One region of the Microbacterium sulfonylureivorans genome, then DNA from elsewhere that is predicted to be linked to it. Evidence: predicted binding sites of a transcription regulator. Region 1 holds the regulator's gene; the other holds the start of a gene.
The links. Region 1 encodes LexA, which represses DNA repair genes until DNA is damaged. Its sites were predicted from a motif close to TCGAACANNTGTTCGA; they were not measured.

Region 1 (3,405 bases):
TCGATCCGCGACAAGGTGGGCGCGGCGGTCTAGCCCTTCGGGGACTTCTTCGAGTCGGATGCCGCGGCCCCCACGGTCGCGGCATCCGTCGCCTTGACAGGCTCGATCTCGATGACCTCGGACTCCTCGACGACCTCGACGGGTGCGGCGGCGTCGTCCACGACAGCTTCGACGACGACGTGCTCTTCGGCACGGCGCTGGAGCAGCTCGAGGATCCAGGCGACGCCGAACGCGACCACGATCACGAGCACCACGTCGCCGATGGACAACGGGCGCAGCGCGAACAGCCACAGGACGGCGAGCACGGCGATGATCGTGCGCACGAGCACCTTGTGGCGGGCAAGCCATCCGCCGAAGCCTCCGGTGTCGAACCCGCGCGACGCGAGCTGCCGTCGAGCGGCGGAGTTCATGCCGTGGACGGCGCCACGCGCGCCCTGGGCGGGCGACGAGCCGCCCATCGCCCAGCCGAGCACGGCGACGAAGACGCCGAGCAGCGAGAGGACGATGGCCGTCTGCGCCATGGCGGCGACCAGCTGACCGTAGATGACCTCGATCGCGGACGGCGAGAGCGCGAGGTCGGTCGCGACGATCTGCATCGCGGTGTTGCCGATGGACAGCGTCGCGGCGAGGGCTCCGGCCCCGATCGCGATGCCGAGACCTGTGCCGAGCACGGCGACGCTGCGGCGACGTGCGATGGCGATGCCGAGCCCGAACAGCACGAGGGTGATGACGGGCAGCCACCATCCGAGCGTCGTGGCCAGGGCGTATCCGGTGCGGATGAGCGCGAGGTTCTCTCCCGTGCCGATGATGACGACGTGGTCGATCGCGGGGATGAGCTGCGCCGCGCTGACCCCTCGGTCCGTGAGGCGCTGCTTGACGGTCTCGACGATGGCGCCGAGCTGGATGCCGACACCGTCGTCGGTGCGGACGACGAGGCCGCCGCCGTCGGAGGTGGCCGCGGTCGTGAGCGCCCGGTGCGCGGCGCGCGTGGCGGTCGCCCAGACATCGGAGAAGGCATCCGACTCGACGACGCGCGTCACCGCCTGGTGGACCAGGTTCTCGAGGCCGTCCGCGGCGGGCGCCTCCAGCATCTGGAGCACCTGCGCGGCGCGCGGCGGCATGCCGTCGATGTCGGCCAGCCCCCCGAACAGGGAAGACGTGAGCTCGTGGAAGTCGACCTGCGCGGTGACGGCGTCCATCGTCTCGTCGATGACGAGCGCCTGGACGGCGGGGTCGTCGACCAGCGGTGCGAGGGTGGCGACGAACGCGTCCTCCTCGACCAGCTGGACGCGCGCCCACGCGCTGACGATGGAGACCGGCACGAGGATGGCGGCGACCACGATGCAGATGGCGGACACGGCCGTGCGCCATCGGCCTCCGGCGGGGCGGGAGCGCGGTGCGGGTGCAGCCTCCGCGGCGAGACGGGCGTTCTCGGACTCCAGCTCGCGGACGCGGTCTGCGAGCGCCTGGGCGTCCGCCGTGTCGATGTCGCTCATGCCGCCCATTCTGGCGGACGGCGACGACGTTGCGGGAAGTTTCACCCGCGAGGGGTGATCAGACGGCGCGGAGGACGGCGACGACCTTGCCGAGCACGACGGCCTCGTCGCCGAGGATCGGCTCGAACGCGGAGTTGCGGGGGAGGAGCCAGGTGTGGCCGTCGCGCTGGCGGAATGTCTTCACCGTCGCCTCGCCGTCCAGCATCGCGGCCACGATCTCGCCGTTGTCGGCGGTCGCCTGCGAGCGGACGACGACCCAGTCGCCGTCGCAGATCGCGGCGTCGATCATGGACTCGCCCGACACCTTCAGCATGAACAGGTCGCCCTTGCCGACGAGCTGACGGGGGAGCGGGAAGATCTCTTCGACCTGCTGCTCGGCGGTGATCGGAACGCCGGCGGCGATGCGCCCGACGAGTGGGACCAGAGCCGCGTCGCCGACGGAGGGCGCCGTGTCGGCGGGGTTCTCGGTCGCGGTGCCCGGCAGGTCGATGAGGACCTCCATCGCGCGGGTCTTGCCGGCGTCACGCCGGAGGTAGCCGCTCAGCTCCAGCTGGTTGAGCTGGTGCGTCACGCTCGACAGGGACTTGAGCCCGACGGCGTCGCCGATCTCACGCATGCTCGGCGGATAGCCATGGCGGGCGATCGACCGCTGGATGACCTCGAGGATCGCCAGCTGCTTGTCGCTCAGGCTCTTGCGCCGCCGCGTCTGCGGCCTGTCGCGCCCGGTGGCGTCGCTCATGTCCGGCTCCTGTCTCGCTGCGCTCGGGCTCTCGAGAGTGCAGCGGTCTTCGAATGTCGGAGGCCCGTGGTGGGGTTCTCGTATCGAAACCGTATCCGGATTCGGTGCTCTCGGGGAACACCGCGACCGCGTGTCGCGTTCGAGAGATCGTCTCCCGAAACGTCCCTTGACATCGCCATAGTTCGAAGATAACTTCGGTACAGAGATTCGCATCCCCCACTCCCGGCCGAGCGGCGGGTGCGAATCTCTCCCCAGCAGGAGGAGCAGATCATGACCGCGATCGGCATCACGACACCCGCACTGACGGGCGCATCCTTCCGGAGCGCCGCGCGTCCGGCGACGCGACTGCGGCTGACGGTGCGCGGTCGCCGCGTGCTGGCGGTCCTCGCCGCGCTGCCCGCCGCGCTGGCCGTCTGCTTCGCGATGATCTCGGGCGGCTCCGCACTCGCGTCGCGCGACGCCGGAGCCCCGATCGAGTCCTTCACGACGATCACGGTCTCGTCGGGCGACACGCTGTGGTCGATCGCGGAGGCGGTCGCGCCCGCAGCCGATCCCCGCGACGTGGTCGATGCGCTCGTGCGTCTCAACGCACTCGACAGCGTCTCCCTGCAGGCCGGACAGAGCCTGGCGATCCCGGCGGAGTACCACACCGCTCCCTGAGTCGGCCTCGCGCCGCGCGTCGACACACCGCCGATCCGCCCGTGCTGCGCCTCTACCATGGGAGAGGTGAGTCCACGCCTCGAAGACCTCCCCCTGCGCGACGACCTCCGCGGAATGACGCCGTACGGCGCTCCGCAGGCTCCGCTCCCCGTCGCGCTCAACGTCAACGAGAACACGCATCCGGTGCCGCAAGTCGTCGCCGACGACATCATGGACTCGATCGCGCTCGCGCTCCGCGACGTCAACCGGTATCCCGACCGCGAGTTCACGGCCCTTCGCGAGGGCTTCGCCGAGTACCTCGGTCACGGGCTGACGCGCGACCAGATCTGGGCCGCGAACGGCTCGAACGAAGTGCTCCAGCACGTCCTGCAGGCGTTCGCCGGGCCGGGGCGCACCGCGTTCGGCTTCGGGCCGACCTATTCGATGTACCCGCTGCTCACCCGGGCGACCGGGGCCGGGTGGGTGGCCGGCTCGCGCGCGGCCGACTACACCGTCGATGCGGCGGACGCG
Region 2 (3,405 bases), 1.5 Mb from region 1:
AGCGCCCCGACGATCCCCGGCATGAGCTTGTAGCGGCCCTCGGCCCGCTGGTACGGATCGGTGTTGGTGCCGAGCATGACCGGCTCGTGGGCCCACGAGCCGCGCCGGAGCTCCTTCTCGAGCACTTCGGCGACGTTGATCTTCACGACGACCTGGGTGTCGAAGTCCCGTCCGGCGTCGAGCTCGAGATACTCGTGCGTTCCGCGGGCGAAGCAGTTGTGGCTGACCACGCCGTTCGCGATGAAGTCACCGGTGGAAGTGGTGATATCGATCAGATCGATGGGCTCCTCGAGGTCTTCGATCGAGACGACCCTCAGCGGGGCATCGGACTTCACCGCAGCACCCAGCAGACCGAGCTTTCGCGTGATCGACGGTTGCGTCAGCTCGAAGAACCGGCGACGTGCGCCCAGACCACCGCGCAGCCGGATGGCGACCACTCCGTTCGCCCGCGCCGGTTCGGCGACGAAGTCGAAGGAATGGGTGCGCAGCGCGGCATCGATCATGGCGAGGATTCGGGGATCCTTGTCGGAGATGCGGAGGATCCCCCGACTGCAGCTTCCCTCAGCGTCGAAGATCCCGCTGAGGAATCCCCGTAGCCATTCATCCGAGGCGACGTCGGGCCACGCGACGACCGAGCCGACCGTGGCGAAGTCGGCGGCGCGCGAGGTGAAGATCGCCTCCATGGCGCGTCGGGTCGGCGTCGCGGGAGCGAAGCTCCGCGTCGTCGTCTCCACACCGGCAAGCGCGAGATACCTGCGCGAGCGATCGAGGGCCTCGTTGTCGGCGAGAGCCAACCGGAAGCGGTGCGCGACATAGGTGTGCTCGCTGCCGGTACGCCGGTACTCGCGCTTCAGCATCATCCCGTCGCCGCGGATCATCCCGCACAGATAACCCCGGCGAAAGTCGTCTGTCTCCACACGTTCGACAACCGCGCCGCCCATGCCGAATCCGAGCAGCTTGTTGTTCGTCGTCAGGAACGGGCGCTGGGGACTGCCCGACGGGGCAGGTCTGACGTACTTCCACCCTCGCTCGGTGAGGAAGCGGTGGTCGCCGCTCGCCACGAGTTGTGTGCCGTCGGCCAGCGTGACCCGATGGGCACGCTTGCGAGTGGACCACTTCGCCGAGACGGTCGCAGGCGAGTAGCGCCGGTGGGCGCCTTCTCGCGTCGTGCCGACGACGACATCGCCGACGGAGACCTCGCGGAGCTTCCTGCTCCGACCGTCCGCCATCAAGATCATCGTGTCGGGGTGCAGGCAATAGACGCAGGCATGACTGCATCCGCGGTAGGGGTTCACCGTCCAGTCGAACGGCATCGCCGACGCTCCCGGCACGTGGTTCAGCGCGGTCTTGCAGAGCACCTCGTGGAAGGTGACTCCGGCGAACTCGGGAGTGGTGACGGACTGCACGAGGCCGTTGAGGTGCTCAAGGCCGGGCAGGGCGGAGGCATCCGCCACGCCCAGCTCCTGACCCTGCCATCGCATGCATCAATGGGAACAGATGTTCGAGTCTCTGTCAAGATTCGACACATCCGCATCGAACACGCGGCGAGGATGCCGCGGCTTCTCGCCGCCTGGGTGCCGCGCAGGTGAGAATGGAACCGTGACGGCGCCCGGATCGTCAAACCCCCCGATGTCTCGTCGCGCAGCCCGCGCGCTGCGCGAGGAGGCTGATCGTCGCGCCCGCGAGGCGGGCGCCGACGACGGCGCATCGTTCGTGCCGCCCGACGACCCGACCGCGCTCGAGCTCGCGATGCCCCTCGCGGCCGCGAGTCCCTTCCACCTCCCCGCCGAGTTTCGAGCGGCGGTCGCCGCCAGCGCGGCACGGCAGGCTCCTCCGGCGTCCGCGTCGGAGCAGCCCCGCCCCCGTCCGGGTCGCACCCGGCAGCGGCCCGACCGCGGTCACAGTGCACGCCGAGCGGCGCGGGCCGAGCTGCTGCTCTCGGCCCAGGAGACTGACGGCCCGGCGCCTCGACATGCGCGCCCGCGTCGCCTCGCCCGCACCGGCGTCGTCGCGCTGATCGCCGTCGGCGGGATGCTCCTCCTCGGGTCGGCGGCGGCGATGACGGCGATGGTCTCGGGAGCGCCCGATGCCGCCGGCGACGACTCCGCGACCCGCATGGACGCCGGACCTCAGCCTGTGGCTGCGCTCCCCGTGCCGGTCGTGGAGCAGACGGCGGTGTCGATCGACATCTGCGATGAACACGAGGTCATGACCGCTCTCGAGGCGCACGACGACGCCGCCGCGATCGCGGCGGCGGGCGGCGCCGAGGCGTTCCGCATCGCCGTGGCCGAGGGGCACGCGCCCTGCGTCGACCTCTCCGATCCGACGCGCGTGTGGACCGTCGTCAACAAGGCACGTCCCTACACGCCGGTCGACTACCGGCCCTCGGACCTGGTCATGCCCGACGGTGTGCGCAGCGTCGAGGGCGGGTCGCTGCGGTCGGATGCGGCATCCGCGCTCACCTCGCTCGTCACCGGTGCGCGCGAGGCCGGCGTCGGCGAGGTGGCGCTCGAGAGCGGATTCCGCTCGTACCAGACGCAGGAGGGCTCGTACGGGCGGCAGGTCGACGCGAAGGGGGTCGAGGAGGCCGACCTCGTCAGCGCCCGGCCCGGCTTCAGCGAGCATCAGTCTGGCCTGGCGGGCGATGTGGTCGCCTGCGCCGGCGGCTGCGGGACCCTCGACGACCTCGCCGCGACGCCGCAGGGCGAGTGGGTCGCCGCGCACGCCTGGGAGCACGGCTGGATCGTCCGGTACGTGGAGGGGGCGACCGATGTCACCGGGTATTCGCCCGAGCCGTGGCACCTGCGGTACATCGGACCCGAGCTCGCACGGGCCTATCACGACGGCGGGTGGACCTCGCTCGAGGACTTCTTCGGGCTCGAAGCGGCGCCCGGCTACGTCGGCTGACGCGCGATCCGACCCGGCTGCGACGGCCCGCGACGGCCGGATTGAGGCATCCCACAAAGCGCGGGACGCAGTTTCACGATACTTAGGATCGGATCTCACATACCAGCCGGTCTGAAAATGTTGCACCCGGTATGATCGAGTCGGGCCATCCGGTGACGTCGCACGCGACCTGCCGCCGGCGAAACGCTCGAAGACGAGAGGAAGGCGCACATGGAGCGCGACATCTACGACGAGGACCACGAGGCGTTCCGCGACGTCGTCAAGGAGTTCATCAAGCGGTACGCGACCGAAGAGAAGCGCAGGCAGTGGGATGCGGACGGCGAGATCGATCGCGCCACCATGCTCGCGGCGGGGGAGTCGGGCCTCATCGGACTGTCGGTCCCCGAGGAGTTCGGCGGCGCCGGCATGCTGCAGGACTATCGCTTCCGCGCGATCGTGCTCGAGGAGACGATCGGCGCCGGCCACGGCTCGCTCGCGGGTGCGTTCGGCATCCAGGAC

Region 2: the regulator LexA is predicted to act here: its motif matches at 1,490-1,505, upstream of EER34_RS06705 (intein-containing Rv2578c family radical SAM protein).

The regions. Positions count from the first base shown of each region.
Region 1 covers NZ_RJAD01000001.1:33,512-36,916, reverse strand. Annotated here, with positions in the region: gene metE (5-methyltetrahydropteroyltriglutamate--homocysteine S-methyltransferase) at 1-33, shown strand, start outside; gene EER34_RS00190 (hypothetical protein) at 30-1,496, opposite strand; gene lexA (transcriptional repressor LexA) at 1,555-2,235, opposite strand; gene EER34_RS00180 (LysM peptidoglycan-binding domain-containing protein) at 2,506-2,895, shown strand; gene EER34_RS00175 (histidinol-phosphate transaminase) at 2,953-3,405, shown strand, end outside.
Region 2 covers NZ_RJAD01000001.1:1,515,117-1,518,521, forward strand. Annotated here, with positions in the region: gene EER34_RS06705 (intein-containing Rv2578c family radical SAM protein) at 1-1,481, opposite strand, end outside; gene EER34_RS06710 (M15 family metallopeptidase) at 1,630-2,907, shown strand; gene EER34_RS06715 (acyl-CoA dehydrogenase family protein) at 3,118-3,405, shown strand, end outside.